Regions from separate parts of the Neptunomonas sp. CHC150 genome, predicted to be linked through region 1. Evidence: predicted binding sites of a transcription regulator. Region 1 holds the regulator's gene; the other holds the start of a gene.
What was found. The regulator PhoB, encoded in region 1, activates phosphate uptake and scavenging genes when phosphate is short. The targets are predictions, from matches to a motif close to TGTCATANNNNTGTCANA.
Positions count from the first base shown of each region.

Region 2: a site for PhoB is predicted at 3,362-3,379, ahead of OW491_RS09200 (phosphatase PAP2 family protein). Genes of this name have one in related genera too.

Region 1 covers NZ_JAPNXU010000008.1:280,903-290,556, forward strand. The annotation lists gene OW491_RS10585 (NADP-dependent oxidoreductase) at 1-319, opposite strand, end outside; gene OW491_RS10590 (hypothetical protein) at 494-721, shown strand; gene cysZ (sulfate transporter CysZ) at 743-1,489, shown strand; gene phoR (phosphate regulon sensor histidine kinase PhoR) at 1,500-2,819, opposite strand; gene phoB (phosphate regulon transcriptional regulator PhoB) at 2,838-3,533, opposite strand; gene ubiA (4-hydroxybenzoate octaprenyltransferase) at 3,609-4,499, opposite strand; gene OW491_RS10615 (chorismate lyase) at 4,515-5,078, opposite strand; gene OW491_RS10620 (DUF1415 domain-containing protein) at 5,189-5,767, shown strand; gene OW491_RS10625 (diguanylate cyclase) at 5,875-7,389, opposite strand; gene phoU (phosphate signaling complex protein PhoU) at 7,543-8,289, opposite strand; gene pstB (phosphate ABC transporter ATP-binding protein PstB) at 8,345-9,178, opposite strand; gene pstA (phosphate ABC transporter permease PstA) at 9,214-9,654, opposite strand, start outside.
Region 2 covers NZ_JAPNXU010000007.1:43,368-53,021, forward strand. The annotation lists gene radC (DNA repair protein RadC) at 36-710, shown strand; gene rpmB (50S ribosomal protein L28) at 931-1,167, shown strand; gene rpmG (50S ribosomal protein L33) at 1,179-1,349, shown strand; gene mutM (bifunctional DNA-formamidopyrimidine glycosylase/DNA-(apurinic or apyrimidinic site) lyase) at 1,523-2,335, shown strand; gene OW491_RS09195 (alpha/beta fold hydrolase) at 2,423-3,328, shown strand; gene OW491_RS09200 (phosphatase PAP2 family protein) at 3,429-3,959, shown strand; gene OW491_RS09205 (MJ1255/VC2487 family glycosyltransferase) at 3,973-5,010, shown strand; TPP riboswitch at 5,495-5,589, shown strand; gene thiD (bifunctional hydroxymethylpyrimidine kinase/phosphomethylpyrimidine kinase) at 5,578-6,417, shown strand; gene thiC (phosphomethylpyrimidine synthase ThiC) at 6,443-8,320, shown strand; gene OW491_RS09220 (zf-HC2 domain-containing protein) at 8,351-8,551, opposite strand; gene OW491_RS09225 (sigma-70 family RNA polymerase sigma factor) at 8,548-9,126, opposite strand; gene OW491_RS09230 (PAS domain-containing methyl-accepting chemotaxis protein) at 9,281-9,654, shown strand, end outside.

The sequences.
Region 1 (9,654 bases):
GCTCGGCATAACACCCTGCGCGTTCAGGAAAGCGAATAAAGCCGACAACAGCATCGCCAGAATCAAACCCGGTTACATCGCTGCCGCATGCGATAACTTCACCGGCAAACTCCCATCCGGGAATGAAGGGCAAGTCACCGATAAAGGCAGAAGCTCCGCCCCCAATGCAGGTTTTGTAGTCGATAGGGTTAACGCCTGCGGCCAGTGTTCGGATCAGCACTTCACCGGCTTCTAGAGCGGGCTCTGGAACCTCTTGTACAGTGAGATGTGTCGCAAATGTGTCGACTTCGCTGAACTGGTCAAGGCGGATAGCTTTCATGAGTAACCTCTTATTATTTAACGTAATGACAGACGATAAAAGGATCGTATGCGGCCAAAGTGGCATGTAAGATGAGCCTAGCTGTGCAGCCTCAACAAATCAATTCTGATAGGCTAGCTGGCGCGCATTACAGTGTTGCCATCTTATTATCTGTGCTTAATGTAAGGAGCCATGATGTATTTCTTAGCTGTTCTTGAACCGATTCTATTCTGGGGTGGTCTGATCGTTTTTCTTATATCGCTTGGTATGTATGCTGGGCGAACCAAAGATGTAAAATCGATTTTGCAATTTTGGCAACCTACAATCGTTTTTAATCCACTTGAAAATAAAGTTAACCGTATTGGGTTAGCCATGATGATAGTGGCGGTTGTGATTCGTGTAACATTGTTTGTGATGCTGTAATGGGTTAACTAAGGAGAGTAAATGAAGGGTAATCCAGTTAAAGGGGTTGGGTACTTATTTAGAGGCTTTAGCATGCTGCCTGAGCCCGGTATCCGGCAATACGTATTAATACCACTGATTATTAACATATTGTTGTTTACAGGCGCTATTTGGCTGCTGATGGATCAGTTTGATGTATGGGTCGACTACTGGCTTTCGTATCTGCCTGAGTGGCTTTCATTTTTGGATTGGTTGCTTTGGCCGCTCTTCGCATTGCTGGTGCTTGTCGTGGTGTATTATGGCTTTTCGATAGTCGCCAATCTTATTGCTGCGCCATTTAACGGTTTTCTATCCGAAAAGATTGAGCAACTGCGTCGAGGGCGCGAAGTCACGGATGAGGGCTGGGGCGAGTTTGTAAAAATGATCCCACGTGCATTAGGGCGTGAGTTAGCCAAGATGATGTACTATTTGCCGCGCTTGTTCTTGCTCATCGTGTTTAGTTTCATCCCTGTTTTAAACATTATTGCTCCATTTTTATGGTTTTTGTTTGGGGCATGGATGATGTCGATCCAGTATTGCGATTACCCGATGGATAATAATAAGGTGACTTTTAAAAAAATGACTCAGCTCTTAGCCGAGCGGCGTCTCACCTCTATCAGTTTTGGTGCCGTCGTGCAGTTTGGCACTATGATTCCTATTTTAAACCTGATTGTTATGCCTGCCGCTGTGATAGGGGCGACTTTATATTGGGTTGAGGAACACGTCGAACGAGCGGTGGCTGGTGTGTGAATAGACCCGCTCAGGTCGCACTTTTTTGCTGGGCTATACGAGATTGAGTTGAATACAGCATGTCAGGGGGGAAGTGGCAGATAAAAGTACTGCCTTTCCCTAGCTGACTCTCAATAGTTAATTGAGCTCCGTGACGGTATAACGCATGCTTCACGATAGCTAATCCTAGCCCCGTGCCGCCGGTGGCGGTAGAACGGCCTTCATCGACGCGATAAAACCGTTCCGTTAAACGTGGTAGGTGGATGGAGTCGATACCAATACCATTATCTGTAACCGAAAAATGCCCGCCTTGCTCATCGACAAACCATTTAATACTAATCAAGCCTTTTTCCGGTGTGTACCGCACTGCGTTGAAGACGAGGTTCGAGAATACACTATGGAGTTCTTGGGGCTGACCCAACAGGTCAAACTCAGAGTCGACATCTAACGTTATCTGATGTTGCTTATCGAGTGAAATCACTTCTGCATCATGATGGATAGTGATAAGCATCTGATGAATGTTGATAGGGACTTCATCGTTAATATGCTGGCTAGACTCAAGACGAGAAAGTAATAATAAATCAGAGACTAAGCCTTCCATGCGGCTTGATTGGGCCTGCATTTGTGTCAGAGCTCGCTGCATAGGTTTGGGGAGGTCCTGGTCTAAAAAAGTCTCCAGATAACCTCGAATGACTGTTAATGGCGTGCGTAGCTCGTGAGAAGCGTTGGCCACAAAGTCTTGTCGGGTATGTTCCAAACGCACCAAGCGAGTGATATCACGGGCTACTAACAGTCGATCGCTAGCACCAAACTCTTTTATTTGGAACTGTAAGGTGGTGTCGTTGAGGACAGGGCTAGGTAGCTGCAGAGGGTCGTCATATTTACGTTTGTGGTAATAACGTATAAAGCGAGGATCACGCAACAAGTTCATAACCGGCATTCCACGGTCAGACACATGTTTAAAGCCTAACAAGCGTTCTGCTGCGCGGTTCCACCACTCTAAATTATTATGCTTATCAATAATAACAACGGCATCGGGTAGTGCTGCCGAAGAGCGTTGAAAGCGTTTGATGATCTCTTTTAGATCACTACGTTGCTTATGGTGACGCTTTTTAATTCGTGCTAAGTCATCAAAGATGTCGCCCCATATGCCCTCGGCTTCGGGAACCTCAGAATCATATTTATGCAACCAGGTTTGCAGCCTTCCTATTTGACGTAGTTGTAGAAAAATCCAAAGTCCTAACCCAGCAACCATTCCCCAGCTAACAGAGCCTATGAATAAGCCTACCGTTGCAGATACAGCGACAAATAAAAATAAACTGCCTACGGCGGCTTGGGGGACTCTCTGCATAGGGGATACAACTCGTGTTTAGGCTACTTGTGTTGAAAAACGATACCCAGTTCCTCGCACCGTTTGTACTAGGTGGTCATGTTCATTGCCTAATGCTTTGCGTAAGCGACGAATGTGGACATCTACTGTCCGTTCCTCAACATACACATTGCCGCCCCAAACCATATCCAATAATTGGCCGCGGGAGTAGGCCCGATCTTGATGGGTCATAAAGAATTGCAATAATCGGAATTCAGTCGGCCCTAAATCGATGGCTTTGCCTTCGGCGGTTACACGGTGCGAGATAGGGTCAAGCGTTAAGCCTTCAACCGTCACTGGCTCTTCAATGCCTTTAGGCGTAGCACGGCGTAAAACAGCTTTTAATCGAGCTACCAGTTCGCGAGGAGAAAAAGGCTTGGTGATATAGTCATCTACACCCGCTTCTAAGCCCTGTACTTTGTTTTCTTCTTCGCCTTTGGCCGTCAGCATGATAATGGGGATATCGGCAGTTGTTTCATCTTTGCGTAAGCGGCGGGCTAATTCAATGCCGCTGATGTTGGGCATCATCCAATCCAACAAAATCATATCAGGTTGTCGATCAATCACGATCGCGTGAGCATCGTTAGCATTTTCTGCTTCAATACACTCATAACCTGCCATTTCGAGTGCAACCGCGATCATTTCGCGGATGGGCGCCTCATCATCGACGATTAGCACTTGTTTGCTTGTAGACATGTCTAAGCCTCTACGCTTGTAATAAGTCGCGAGTATTACAGTATTTTATTATGACAAAAATGTTACAGCCAGCCACTAATTTGTCATAAAGTGTACGACAATCCCAACAAAGACCGCTAACTCGGCGTAATGGTTGTTCAGAAAGGCGTTAAAGCACCGAGTGCGATCCCTATCCTTAATAAGATTTTGCTGATAAACAAAAAACACGCCGGCTATAACGATCCCTACATAGTAAGGCCACGTCATGCTTTCTAATGTGCCTACTAATAGTAAAACTAACAATGTGGTTATCTGTAATAGCCCAATGATCCGCTTGTCCTGTTTGCCGAATAGGATAGCGGTCGATTTTACGCCGATTTTTATATCATCATCCCGATCTACCATGGCGTACATGGTGTCGTAAGCAACGGTCCAGAGCAGCTTAGCTAAGAAAATCAGCCAAGCAACCAATGGTAAAGTCTCGTCAACGGCAGTAAAGGCCATAGGGATAGCCCACCCAAAAGCCGCGCCAAGTACCACTTGGGGCAGGTGGGTATGGCGCTTCATAAAGGGATAAAGCGATGCTAACGCTAATGCGCCAAAAGACATCCAAATCGTCATGCGGTTAGTGAATAAAACTAGTACAAAAGCGAGCAGCATCAGCCCAGCAAACAGCATGAGCGCTTCTTTACTGCTAATTAGCCCGAGAGCTAAGGGGCGTTCAGCTGTTCTCTTTACATGTCCGTCGATATGCCGGTCGGCATAATCATTAATCACGCAGCCAGCTGAGCGCGTTATAAAGACCCCCGCAATAAAAATAATGAGCAAGCTAAGCGGAGGAACTCCGTCGGCCGCAATCCATAACGCCCAAAGCGTTGGCCAGAGTAGTAAGTAGCTCCCAATAGGCTTATTGAAGCGCGTAAGCTGGGTATAGATGGCTAAACGCTCACGTAAGGTTAGTGCAGGGCGAGGTGCGACATGAGACATGACAAAGGCCTTAAACTAATAACGAGAAGGACTGTAGTGTACTTGCTCAAGCGCCGGAAGAAAAACCTCAGCTACAAGCAAAGGCTTGTTCGATAAACGAAAGACAGAGCGTCTAGCCCACAATGTATGAGAATCTACCTGGATCGAAGTCGTTTGTAAGGGGCCACGCCGCATAGTTGGATCACTGAATAGCACAGATCCTAGTGAGCGTTGGCCAATTAAGTGTAGTTGTCGCTCTCTGCCTGTCAGGGTACTGGCAGGGATCACCGAGCGAGCAAAAACCCAGGCCTCATTCCGACCTTTAAGTATCACCTCGCGTACTAATGCTTTGTGGCGCAGGGGGATTCCCAAAGCTTGCGCTTCGCTAATGCTCGGATACTGCCAGGCAAGGCTCAGTAATTGTACCGAAAACTGCTGATGGCTGGCTTTCACCAAATGTTGTGTCAGAGACCCTCTGTCCATTAGCCACGGCTTCCATACGGCGGGGGCATCGATGGTTGATAATCGAATACGTTCCTTCCATACGGGTGCCGGGAAGGCGGTATAGGGCGTTTGAAGTAATTTGGCGCGGATATCCACAAATCAGGTCCTTTATCTGAGGACGGTATTCTACGCTTAAGCGTCGGCTATCCCAAGCCTTGAGCGTTTGTTGCTGGAGGCGCGTCACATAATCGATTAGCATGCGCGGTATGAGTACAGACAAAGCACACAAAAATACAGCTGCCAGCGTTGAAGCGTTAACCCGTCGTTGGGTAAATACTATGGTCGTTGGACTTAACTTATGCCCTTTTGCAGCGCCGGTTGTGAGACAAGAGACCTTGCGTTATGCCGTAGTTGAAAGCGAAGACACCCGTTTAGCGTGTGAAGCGTTTGTTGACGAGTTGTTAGTTATTAATCAAGCCAATGAACGTGATATCGCTACTACGTTAGTCATCTTTCCCAATGCAGTAGCCGACTTTTATGAATACCTAGGGTTGCTTGATGAATGCCAACGTCTATTGACCCAAGCAAACCTTGAAGGCGTTTTTCAGCTGGCTAGTTTTCATCCTGGTTATTTATTTGCAGGGCCGCCAGAGGATGATCTCAGCCATTGGACCAACCGTTCTCCATATCCCATGATTCATATTATTCGTGAGGGTCAGATGGAGCAGGTGCTCAAACACATAGAGGATCCCGAAGCTATACCAGAACGCAATATTGCACATTTGGAAGCGTTAGGACGGGATAAGCTGATTGAGCTATTCCCGCCGTTTAAGGACTACTGTTGATTGATAAGACGCGATTGTAGCGTGAAGCTAGCCCTAAGTTTTAGTCGCTTCCAATGGTCAATCGTTTTCTGAAATAGAAAGCTAATGCATTGATGCTATTTGCGGGCTTACGCGGCTACTACAATGCAGTTGCGTGCCGTGTCCTTTGCGTTATAAAGCGCGCTATCGGCGCGTTCGACAAGCTCATGTGGGCTGTACGTTGTTGAGGGTGTTAAGGTACAAATACCTTGGCTAACGGTAACAACCAGCCCGGTACTTGAGCGCTCGTGTTTAATGCTCAATGCCTGTACTTGTTTACGAATGCGTTGCGCTACGAGCTCTGCTCCGGCTTTGTCTGTTTCGGGTAATAAAACAGCAAATTCTTCCCCACCGTAACGGCAGACAGAGTCATGTGAGCGGTTGACCGCATTTTCCATAGCACCGGCAATACGTCGTAAGCCACTATCGCCCGCTAAATGGCCATAGAGGTCATTAAACGCTTTAAAATGATCCACGTCGACCATAATGAGTGACAAAGGCAGATTGCTGCGACTAGCACGTCGCCATTCCATTTCTAATAGTTTTTCAAACTCACGTCGGTTATTTACTCCCGTTAGCCCGTCGATACGAGCCGAACGTTCTAAGAAATCACGAGAGCGCTTTAATTCGAGCATCATGCCTACGCGTGCGCGGATAATACCTTCTGCTCGGCCTCTAACAATAAAGTCAGATGCGCCATGCGTGTATGCCTGCAACTCTTGCTGATCATCATTATCGGCATTGATGAGGGCGGTTGGTATAAAGCCGTGGTGGATCTTCTGAACGAGGTTTTGGCAGTTTAATAAAGTAGGGAGCCACTCGTCAGAGCCATCAATTAACAATAAATCGGGCGTTTGTTCTTGGCTTAGAAGCTGCTTTCTTAAATCGCTTAAGGTTGCGGGTAATAAAATATTGTAGCGTGCTCTTAACGCGTCGATAGTTTTCCAGACCGTTTCGATACCATTTGGGGCAAATACAGCGATGGTATGATGGTCGGTATATTTACAGAACTCGCGAGAGTCATACTCAATTTCGGTCGCCGCGCCCTCAAAAAACGCTTGTAGATCTTCGGGGGCAGCTAAGCCTATTAACGTGCGCTTATCTTCTGCCACGATTGATGGAACGCGAGAGCTTACCCCACTGGCGGCCCACTGATCTTGCCAGGTATCGAGTTGTTCTTCACAGTCGATATCAATAGATAACTCGGTGGGTAACCCCGCTTTTTGTAAGGCGTCAAAAATAATAGTGGGGCTAGCAATATCTTGTCCGTCAACCCAAAGGGCTTTATAAAAAAGATCTATAAAATTAAGCGCTTTTTCACGATCGATTTGCATTGCGGCTAATACGCATAAATTGGCAAAACGACTGTCTGGTCGCTCTGGAGGTAACGAAATAGGTACTTCTGGCGCATGGCCGCGCACAGCAAATACATCACTCGCCAGCTCTGAGAGGATATCGGCTGTATTGCCATATAGGCCTATATCTTGAGCGTGCTCTACCAAGCGAAACTCGACCTGATCCAGCAAATCCATTGCTTTTAATCGTTCGAATAACGCATAGCTGTACGGGCAATTTAAGTCGCCATATACGATGTAGCCGCTCATGAATATCTCCAGACTGTGTCGCTTATTGATAACGCGTGTTCTGGAATTAGCGGCAGAAAGGGAAAAAGGTTGAGTCGGTTAAGTGGGTTTGTGCAGACTTCAGGTATTTATAAGAATAGGGCTGCCGTTGGCAGCCCTATTGGAATTGCAAAGTTACGCTGGTTCTTCGTCGTCTTTATCCGTTGCACCAGCAACTTCGCGCATCTCGGCGAGCGGCGCATGGCGGACGTCTGTGCCGCTAACTAGGTAGATGAGCTGTTCGGCGATGTTGCGCGAGTGGTCACCGATTCTCTCTAAGCTACGCAGTACCCAGATGACGTTCAGGCAGCTGGAGATTGCGCGCGAGTCTTCCATCATGTAAGTGACGATTGATCGCATAGCCGTGCGGTATTCCAAGTCGACGGCTTTGTCTTGTTTGGCGACGTGATAAGCCAGTTCTGTATCGTTGCGGGCAAAGGCGGTGAGCACATCTTTTACCATGCTGCTAACGAGTGAACCAATGTGACGGACTTCTTGGTAGCCGCGCTGTGAGTCGCCTTCTTCTACTAGCTCGATGGCGTGTCGGCAGATGCGGCTGGCTTCATCACCCATGCGCTCAAGGTCGTTGACCGCTTTAGAGATGGCAACGATCAAGCGTAGGTCGCTGGCAGCGGGTTGGCGGCGCGCGATGATCATGGTGCAACGCTCGTCGATCATTAATTCCATGTCGTTGGTTTGACGATCGACGCGGCGTGATTTTTCAGCTAATTCGGCATCACCTGTTAACAAGGCTTTTACGGCATCATGCACTTGTCGTTCTACAATGCCGCCCATGGTTAGCAGTTCAGTACGGATGAGTTCTAGCTCGTCATTAAACTGCTGTGAAATGTGTGTTGAGTAGCTATCTTTATTGAGTTCCACAATGGTACTCCTCAATTAGTGTCAATATCTGCATGGTGTTAGTAGGCGGTAGGTTTTATCCGTATCGGCCTGTGATGTAATCTTCCGTTTGCTTCTTCTCGGGGTTCGTGAAGAGGGTATCGGTAACACCAAACTCGATTAAATCACCCATATACATGAATGCAGTATAGTCAGAAACACGCGCAGCCTGTTGCATATTGTGCGTTACAATGACGATGGTAAAGTCATTCTTAAGCTCGTGAATGAGTTCTTCAATTTTAAGCGTTGAAATAGGGTCAAGAGCAGAAGCGGGTTCGTCTAGTAGTAACACTTCTGGTTTTACCGCGATGGTACGCGCGATAACCAAACGTTGCTGCTGACCACCTGACATGCCCAATGCGCTTTCGTGTAGGCGGTCCTTTACCTCATCCCACAAGGCGGCTGAGCGCAGCGCCCATTCGACGGTTTCGTCGATATCACGCTTCTTTTTAATCCCTTGAATACGTAAACCATAGGCTACGTTTTCGTAGATAGACTTTGGAAACGGGTTTGGCTTCTGAAACACCATGCCCACGCGGCGGCGCAGATCAGCTACTTCAACTGTGCGGTCGTAGATATTTTGGTTATCTAACACTATCTCACCGGTGATGTTGCAGCTATCCACCAGGTCGTTCATGCGGTTAAAGCAGCGTAACAGGGTTGATTTACCGCAACCGGATGGTCCGATGAAGGCTGTTACGCGCTTTTTCGGAATGGTCATGTTGATGCCGTGCAGGGCTTCTTTTTCGCCGTAGCTAAGACGTAGGTCGTTAACATGGAGGGCAATCGTTTCACTTTCCAAAGAAAGCTGGCGGTCGTCACGCTGCAACGATGAAATATCCATACGGTGAGTTTTCGCGTTTGTAGTCATAATCAATAAACCTTTAATTCAGTCGTTCTACAGCGTTACATTTCTAACGATTTATATTTTTCACGTAGGTGGTTTCGGATCTGCACAGCACTGATGTTCAGTAGGGCGATCACGACCACCAGCAAGAAGGCTGTGGCATATACCAGCGGACGAGCCGCTTCTACGTTTGGACTTTGGAAACCGACATCATAAATGTGGAAGCCTAAGTGCATAAACTTTTGGTCTAAATGTAGGAAAGGATAGTTCATATCCAAGGGTAAGCTCGGTGCTAGTTTGACCACACCTACCAACATCAAAGGTGCTACTTCCCCAGCAGCTCGTGCTATGGCAAGGATTACACCGGTCATCATCGCTGGGCTGGCCATAGGTAAGACGACTTTCCATAGTGTCTCTGCTTTGGTAGCTCCCAATGCAAGCGATCCTTCACGTAAGGCGTGAGGAATGCGTGATAGGCCTTCTTCTGTTGCCACAATAAC
Region 2 (9,654 bases), on a different contig from region 1:
CATGAAGCTAAAGAGCGAAATAAAGGGATGTTGATATGGCAATTACAGATTGGCCGGAGCTAGAAAGGCCGAGAGAAAAGCTCTTGCATCATGGCGCGGCGGTTTTGTCCGATGCAGAGTTGTTGGCCATTTTTTTGCGAACAGGCATTAAGGGCACTAGTGCTGTTGATTTATCGAGAGATTTACTCCAGCGCTTTGGCGGGCTTAGAGAGTTGCTTGAGAGCAGCCAAGAGGCTTTTTGTCAGGGGCCTGGTTTAGGAAATGCGAAGTATGCTCAATTACAAGCTGTCTTAGAAATGAGCCGCCGTCACCTGTTGGCATCGCTAGAGCGTGGAGATGTGATGGAGAGCCCCTCTGAGGTTCGGATGTTTCTGTCGGCGAAGATGCGCCATTATCGTCAAGAGGTTTTTGCGTGCCTTTTTATGGATAATAAGCATCGAATCATTCGGTTTGAGCCTATGTTCTTTGGCACCATAGATGCGGCTTCGGTGTATCCCCGAGAGGTCGTGCGTAAAGCCTTGGAAGTGAATGCAGCGGCCGTTATTTTGACGCATAACCATCCATCGGGCATTGCCGAGCCTTCGGCGGCTGATCGACATATAACAGAGCGTTTGGTCAATGCGCTGCAGTTGGTGGATGTGCGCGTGTTGGATCACATGGTGATTGGTGATCCTGAGGTTGTTTCATTTGCTGAACGGGGGTTGATATAGTGATTGTGGGCGCTGTTTAGCAATGTTTTGATTTATTCGTAAAAAGCGGTAGCTTGGGTTGTTGATTTTCTGTACAATGCGCGCCTTCTATTCACTTCCGGTATGGGATTCTTGTCCGGTTTTTGGACGCTCCGCCTGAGGCTATTGCGTAAGTGGCATATTAGCTACTCGTAGCCAATAGACATCTGAATAGAGTTAATCGACTAATAAGGTATTAATTATGTCTAAAGTTTGCATGGTTACTGGTAAGCGTCCAGTAACAGGGAACAATGTTTCCCACTCACAACGTAAAACACGTCGTCGTTTTCTACCAAACCTGCATTGGCACCGTTTTTGGGTAGAATCTGAAAACAAATTTGTTCGTCTACGCGTTTCTTCTAAAGGTATGCGTATCATCGATAAAAAGGGTATTGACTCAGTTTTGACTGAAGTTCGTGCTCGTGGCGAAAAAGTATAAGGAGCTAGACCATGGCTGCAAAAGGTAACCGTGAAAAGATCCGTCTGGTTTCATCCGCCGGTACAGGTCACTTCTACACGACTGATAAAAACAAACGTAACATGCCAGAAAAATTTGAGATCAAAAAGTTTGATCCAGTTGTTCGTAAGCACGTTATGTATAAAGAAGCTAAGATCAAATAAGATTTAGTGCTTCCAGAAAACCCGGCTTTGGCCGGGTTTTTTTATGTCTAAAAGAAACAAGTGGAGCTTGTTCTGCGTACATAAGAGAGATGTGATTGGTTAAAGCGCTTGTTAACTGCGTGTGTACATTGTTATTAATAGCGCATGATTCAAAATGAATTGGGATTTACGTTTTGCCAGAACTACCAGAAGTAGAAACAACGCGGCGCGGTGTTGCTCCGCATGTGATTAATCAGACGCTCACCTCTATTGTTGTGCGTCAGCCTAAGATGCGTTGGCCGGTTCCTGTCGATGTTTTGCAGTCGCTTATAGGTCTTGCGGTTAATAACGTGAGCCGGCGAGGCAAGTATCTTTTTTTAGAGACAGAGCGCGGAGCTATTGTTATTCATTTGGGAATGTCTGGTAGTTTGCGAGTACTCACTCATTATGTAGAGCCTGGTAAGCATGATCACATCGATATTGGTTTGGCTTCGGGGGCGTGCTTGCGCTTAACGGATCCTCGCCGATTTGGTTCAGTTTTGTGGCAGCCAGTGGGAGAGGAACTATCGTTGATCTCTTCGCTGGGTCCAGAGCCGCTGACAGACGCGTTTAATGCTGATTATCTGATCAATCATAGCCAAGGGCGCAGTGTGGCGATTAAGCAGTTGGTGATGAACAGTCATGTGGTTGTCGGTGTCGGTAATATTTACGCAAATGAGGCGTTGTTTATGGCGGGTATTGATCCAAGGAAGCCGGCCGGTAAAGTATCTAAGCTTAAGCTGACTCGTTTGGTTGCGGCAATCAAGAAAATATTGTCCGCCGCAATTGAGCAAGGAGGGACGACTCTGAGGGATTTTGTTGATAGCGACGGTAAGCCTGGATACTTTGCTCAATCGTTATCAGTGTATGGTAGAGCCGGTGAGCCTTGCTTAGTTTGTAATAAAGAACTGACGGAAGTTCGCATGGGGCAGCGCAGTACGGTGTTTTGCTCCCGTTGCCAGCGTTGATGTATCCAAAAAATGCATCTTTGCTGCTTGGGTTGATACTAGGTAGATATCTTGATTATGGCGTAAAAGTAAAAGGAGACTGTTAGAGTGTTTGTAGACTACTTTTCATTATTCACGCCAACAGTTGAAGCGGATATAGGGTTGCGTGATCGTTTGCGAGCAAAGATGGGGCTTGAGCCTTCTTTGGAGCGCCGAGAAACTTTTAAGTTAGGTGAAATTCACTACGAGCATTATCCTTCTTTTGCTGAGTCTAAATCACCGCTGGTGGTTTTTTTGCCTGGCATAGGGACATATTCTGAATACTACGCGCCGCTGCTGGATAAGCTGAGTAGGCGAGGATTTGACGTTGTTAGTATGGATTATCCCGGTCACGGGTATTCAGGCGGTGTTAGGGGGTTGTACACCCTTGACGATATTGCTGACGGCGTTAGTGAAGTTATCGAGTATCTAGCGGATTCAAAGACTTGCCCTGTTTATCTATTTGGGTATTCTATCGGCTCGTTATTAGCAATGGCCGCTGCCGAGAAGGATGCGCGAATATCTGGCGTTATTTGCCAAACGTTATTGATGCCGGAAGTAGCTCCCGACCTCATGCATAGTCTGGGTTGGCAATGGATTGGTATGAGTAGCCCGTTTTTCCCACTGGCTCGAGTGCCGTTAAAGTCGATCTTGGATTATGATGCCCTTATTGCTTCTCATCCTGCCGCCGATGAAATGGGGGCTGATCCGCTTGCTGTTTTCGATTACCCGCTTAAAACTTTGAACTCGATATTTAGTTGGCGCTCCGCTAGATCAGATAGTAAGCGGCAGCTTGCAGGATTGCTAATACAGGGCGAAAAGGATGAGGTGTTGTCACTTGAATATGCACACAGGGTGATCGAGCAACAATCTCATGCTTTAACATTAGCGGTTGTGTCAGGTGGGCATATGCAACCATGGGAAAATCCCGATGGGCTAGTCAATCTTGTCTCTGAGTGGATCGCTCAACAATAAGTCTCAATGGTTGTCACATAAAAGTCAGTATTTTGTCATCGGTCTGTCATCTAGTTGACCCACCATACCTAAAATTGCATGGGCTAACTGGGGGTTAAAGATGCTTACCATCCAGAAAATAACAGACTTTGACACACTGACATTTAACTGGCTTCAGACGCGCCGTTTAACGTATTCACATGTGGCGCTGATTAGTCGGGCTATTTCCCGGCTAGGTGATGGCCTCTTATATGCCGTTATTGGGGTAGCTTTTGCTGTGTTCGATGCCGAGCATGGTCAGGCATTTTTGGTGGCGGGGCTGTTGGCTTTTTTAGTGGAGCTCCCGGTTTACTGGTTGCTAAAAAACACCATCAAACGTCCAAGGCCCAGCTCACTTAAGGGGTTTGAGGCGGTTATTGTTCCGTCGGATACGTTTAGCTTCCCCTCCGGGCATTCAGCCGCCGCCTTTTTGTTTGCTACGCTTTTAGCCGTTTTTTATCCAGCCCTTGCAGGCGTTGGTTATGTGTTGGCTGGGATGATAGGTTTTTCTCGTGTAATGCTGGGTGTCCACTATCCAACGGATATCGCCGCTGGCGCTGCGTTAGGTATCTGTTGCGCTGAGTTGGCTGTGCTTATTGGGTTTGCTTTATGAGGCGAGTGTAGTCATGAAGGTGCTATATGGTGTGCAAGCGACAGGTAATGGTCATATAACACGCGCACGGGTCATGGCACCCGCGCTCAAGCAGGCCGGCGTTGATGTTGATTACTTATTCAGTGGTCGCCCTGCTGACGAACTGTTTGATATGGAGTTGTTCGGCGACTACCAAACGCGTCGCGGTTTAACCTTTTACATGGGAGAGGGCGCAAAAGTTAAGTCGTGGGATACCCTCACAAGGAATAGTTTAAGCACGCTGATCCGTGATATTAAGTCGCTGGATGTCCAGAGTTATGATCTTATTCTCTCTGACTTTGAGCCGGTGACCGCTTGGGCGGCGAAACTGCGCGGTAAAAAGTCTATTGGTATCGCACATCAGTATGCTTTTATGCACAAGTTGCCCGATGGCTGGCGCTCGTTGATGTTGCGTTTAGGCGTTCAGATATTTGCTCCTGTTACGATACCCGTAGGGGTGCATTGGGATCACTTTAACCGAACAATTGTTCCGCCTCTAATTAGCCCGCCCCAATATTCAAGGACAGTTGATGAAGGGCTGGTTCTGGTTTATCTCCCATTTGAAACAGATGAAACATTGATTGATTGGTTTGCTTCGTTTACTGATTATCGCTTTCACGTATATAGTAAGCGTTCTTTTGCGCATTCAATCAATAATGTTCACTTTAAACCTCTTAGTCGTGCAGGGTTTGAGCAAGATTTAGCGGCTTGTTCTGGGGTGTTTTCAAATTGTGGCTTTGGCTTAGCTAGCGAAACAATGCAGTATGGTAAAAAGTTTTTAACTAAGCCTATGCAAGGTCAGTCTGAACAGCGCTCAAATGCCATTCTTTTAGATCGGCTTCAATTGGCTACAGTAATGGATGATTTCCAACCTCGTGATTTTCAGCATTGGCTGGAAAAGCCGCAACCTGAACCTCAACTATTTCAAGATGTAGCGGGCGGGTTGGCTAAATGGATAGCGGGCGATTGCTCTGAGCCAGCCTCTGATGTTGTGCGATCCATTTGGGGCTTGTCGACAGGCGTCCCTGCATGAGCTTTAAGATACTTCTTTGATACAATTTTCTGATTGTTGCCGCTTCAAACCTATTTGCTTTGGTGTGCTGTCGTGAGTAGGCGCATACTATTGCTATCGTCAAATAGTCATCATTTTTAGAGATAAGTTGTAAAGCGTTTTGTATTAAAGAAGAGTAGGTAGCTCAGTGTATAACGAGGTGGGAAGTGGTGAGAACTTCGCAAATCCGTATGCAAAGTTCTCTTTTTGGCTTCCTTTTTCCTTGCGGTGCTAATTATTGCTAATTAGTTGATTCCATTCGGACAATCCTTGTGTCCATTCCGCTTGTCGAGGCCTTCCTTACATTCGTTCCATGAACAGGAGATCCACGGTTGTTATTATGTCTGAGTGAGAATTTTTGGATATAGGAAAAAGTCCTATTTTTCATACCGAATTCTTGAGTGATCATTCAATCGCTTGTTGTTCAGCAAATATAGACATAAAAAAGCGGACAACGTACACTTAATTTATCTTGTCGGGGTGCCTTATGTTGAGGCTGAGATGATACCCGCTGAACCTGATCCAGTTTGCACTGGCGTAGGAATCGAGATGAAATCATTTGCAATCCCAAATGTGCTGACCATCGCAGGCTCTGATAGCGGAGGTGGTGCAGGCATACAAGCTGACTTAAAAGCTTTCTCTGCGCTCGGTGTTTACGGAGCGTCAGTCATCACAGCGGTCACGGCGCAAAATACGCACACCGTTTCAGCAATTCACCCTATTCCTAATGACGTAATCGCCGCTCAAATCGATGCTGTGCTAACGGATATTGCTATTCATGCGATCAAGGTAGGTATGTTGGGCTCCGTTGATATCATAGAGACAGTGGCCCAGGCGCTGAGCCGTTATCCTACTATCCCCTTGGTCGTTGACCCTGTCATGATATCTAAAAGTGGGAGCGCGCTATTGCCTATGAATGCGGTAGCGGCGCTCAAGCAGCAGATCTTACCTCGCGCTTATCTTATCACGCCTAATTTACCCGAAGCTGCGGCTTTAGTTGGCCTTGATGAGCCCACCACTATTGATGGGATGTATGCGCTATTGCCGAAACTGCATGAGTTAGGGGCCAAGCATGTATTGCTAAAAGGTGGCCACTTGGAGGGAGATAATGATGCAATTGATCTTCTCTCGAATGGCAAGCATGTACAGGCTTATCGCGCCAAACGAATTAATACACAAAATACACACGGTACAGGTTGTACGCTCTCATCAGCAATTACTGCGCTGCTTGCTAAGCACTTAAGTTTAGACGCGGCTGTCTCACAGGCCAAAGTATATTTATCGGAATCTATAGCTGCTGCGGATCAGTTAGATGTAGGTAGTGGACATGGGCCTTTACACCATTTCGCGACGCTCTGGAATTCGACTTCTGACGTCAGAGAATATTAATAAACAGAATAATGACAGGATAGTTATGACAAATAATCGCCAGTTGAGCCAAAGTGCACAGGTTGATAATGCCTCTGTGCAGCCATTTCCTAAATCGCGCAAGGTGTATATCGAAGGTAGCCGTTCCGATATTCGAGTGCCCATGCGTGAAATTTCTTTAGATATAACACCCACAGCATTTGGTGGTGAACCGAACGAGCCTCTGTATGTTTATGATACCTCTGGGCCGTACACTGACCCAGAGGCGGAAATTGATATCCGCAAGGGCTTGGCACCCTTGCGAGAAAGCTGGATAGATGAGCGACAAGATACTGTTCTGCTTGATGGCTTGACGTCTGTTTATGGTCAAACCCGTGCAGCAGATTTACGTTTGGATGAATTAAGGTTTGAGCTGACTCGAAAGCCACGCCGAGCTAAAGAAGGCTGCAACGTTACGCAATTGCATTATGCGCGTAAAGGTATCATAACGCCGGAAATGGAATTCATTGCCATCCGTGAAAACATGAAGTTGGCTAAGAATAAAGTGGAGGGGCAAAGCGTTGCTCAACAGCATCCAGGCTTTAGTTTTGGTGCTAATTTGCCCGATGAAATTACGCCTGAATTTGTCCGCAAAGAGGTTGCCGAAGGCCGGGCGATTATTCCGTTAAATATCAACCACCCAGAATGTGAACCAATGATTATTGGCCGTAACTTCTTAGTGAAGATTAACGGTAATATTGGTAACTCCGCATTATCGTCATCTATTGAACAAGAAGTAGAAAAGATGACGTGGGGAACCCGTTGGGGTGCGGATACCATCATGGACTTATCCACAGGTAAAAATATCCATGAAACGAGGGAGTGGATATTACGTAATGCGCCTGTCCCTATCGGGACTGTACCTATCTACCAAGCGCTAGAGAAAGTGAATGGTGTTGCTGAAGATCTAAATTGGGAAGTGTTTCGCGACACGTTAATTGAGCAAGCCGAACAAGGTGTGGACTACTTTACTATCCACGCGGGTGTTTTGTTGCGTTACGTGCCTATGACGGCAAAGCGAATGACCGGGATTGTCTCGCGTGGTGGATCAATCATGGCTAAGTGGTGCTTAGCTCACCATGAAGAAAATTTCTTATACACGCACTTCGAAGATATCTGCGAAATATGTAAAGCTTACGATGTGTCCTTTTCATTAGGTGATGGTCTGCGTCCTGGGTCTGTGTATGATGCAAATGATGAAGCGCAATTTGCTGAGCTAGAGACGTTGGGTGAGCTGACCAAAATAGCTTGGAAGCACGATGTCCAAGTCATGATCGAAGGTCCTGGGCATGTGCCGATGCATATGATCAAAGAAAATATGGACAAGCAGCTAACCGAATGCCACGAAGCTCCTTTTTACACGTTAGGGCCTCTAACGACTGATATTGCTCCGGGATATGACCATATTACATCGGGGATAGGAGCAGCAATGATCGGTTGGTATGGCTGCGCTATGTTGTGTTACGTTACGCCTAAAGAGCACTTGGGGCTTCCTAATAAAGATGATGTTAAAACGGGCATTATCACTTATAAAATCGCGGCTCATGCAGCGGATTTAGCAAAAGGGCACCCTGGAGCGCAGATACGTGATAATGCGATGTCGAAAGCACGCTTCGAATTCCGCTGGGAAGATCAATTTAATATCGGTCTTGACCCTGATACTGCCAAAGCCTACCACGATGAGACTTTGCCTAAAGAATCTGCGAAGGTTGCACATTTCTGCTCGATGTGTGGACCAAAATTTTGTTCTATGAAAATATCACAAGAGGTTCGCGAGTTGGATGCGTCGCAGGTAGCGGCTATTAACGCGAAAGCAGAGCAGGGGATGCAAGAAAAGTCGGCGGAATTTAAAAGTACGGGTGCAGAGCTTTACCATAAGGTGTAGTGAATAGTTGGTGCTCGACAGCGACAAGGGTTACTCCTTGTCGCGACCCTTTAAATGAATGTCAGTAATTCGCTGGCTGCATAAGTCATGAATTGTCGTTAATTGATCGTTACACAGATTACAATTACCGCACATAAATAAGTGCATTCGCAAACTCATCTTCTCTAAAAGTGTTAATTGTGTATCTAATTGCTTAGACATAAGATAAGTCGCTTGGACGCATGACTTCATACGCTTTCTCCTGTTTTAAGAAACCAGCCGCGCTCCAAACAGCTTCTTAGTTTTAAACGAGCCCTGTGCAAAATTGTCCAGCAGTTTTGCTCAGAAATGCCCAAACTATCGCAAATCTCTTCTGTTTCCATTTCCATTAGCTCGCGCAAAGCGAAAACTCTAGCGGTGCTACTGGGTAAATGTAGTAGGCAAAAATCAAAAACTTCCCAAAAATGTGTACGTAGATGCAGCTCCTCGGGGTTATGCCATTGTTGTGGAGTATCGTCGGCATTCCAGTGAGCTTTTTTATTAAAAAAGGAGTCAATATCAACATCGTTTTCATCAGAAACAAAGCGCTCTTGTTCGCGTTTTTTCTGGCGAATATAGTCAATTAGCTTATATTTCAAAATGCTATAAACCCATGTTTCAAAAGCGGCTTTGCCTTCGTATTTTTCAATGCTCTCGATGGCCGCGATAATCGAGTCTTGAACGAGATCTTCTGCGTAATTCCGATCAGGGATTTGAAGCATCGTAAAGGTTACAAGCTTGGGGCGTAGTTCCGCCAGTTGTTGAGTGTAATCGCTAATCGAGGCCATGCATCTCTACTTTAAATGATTGTCTGAGCATTTTTGGGTCAGTATGAGTAATACGAACTATTATAGTCTAAGACAATATTAAAGATATTAGTTCGCACGCCGTTACAACAGACATTATTCAGTTTTGGTTCACATTCAATTGACAGGGATTTTTATGCCATCAGTCACCCTTACTGGGAGCGAAGTTACCTTTGCCGCCACGGATCAGCTTATTTCCACCACCGATATTCAAGGGCGTATCACTTATGCTAATGATGAGTTTGTAAAGATCAGTGGATACTCACACGATGAGCTGCTCGGAAGTCCTCACCGTATTGTGCGTCATCCCTTCATGCCTAAAGCAGCGTTCGAAAACATGTGGGCGATGCTTAAGCAGAACAAACCGTGGCGGGGCTTGGTTGTTAATAAATGTAAAAATGGTAATTACTATTGGGTTGATGCTTACGTTACTCCTGTGTATCAAAATGGAGAAAAAGTAGGCTATCAATCAGTTAGAGCGTTGCCGTCTGCTGCTCAAAAGCAAGACGC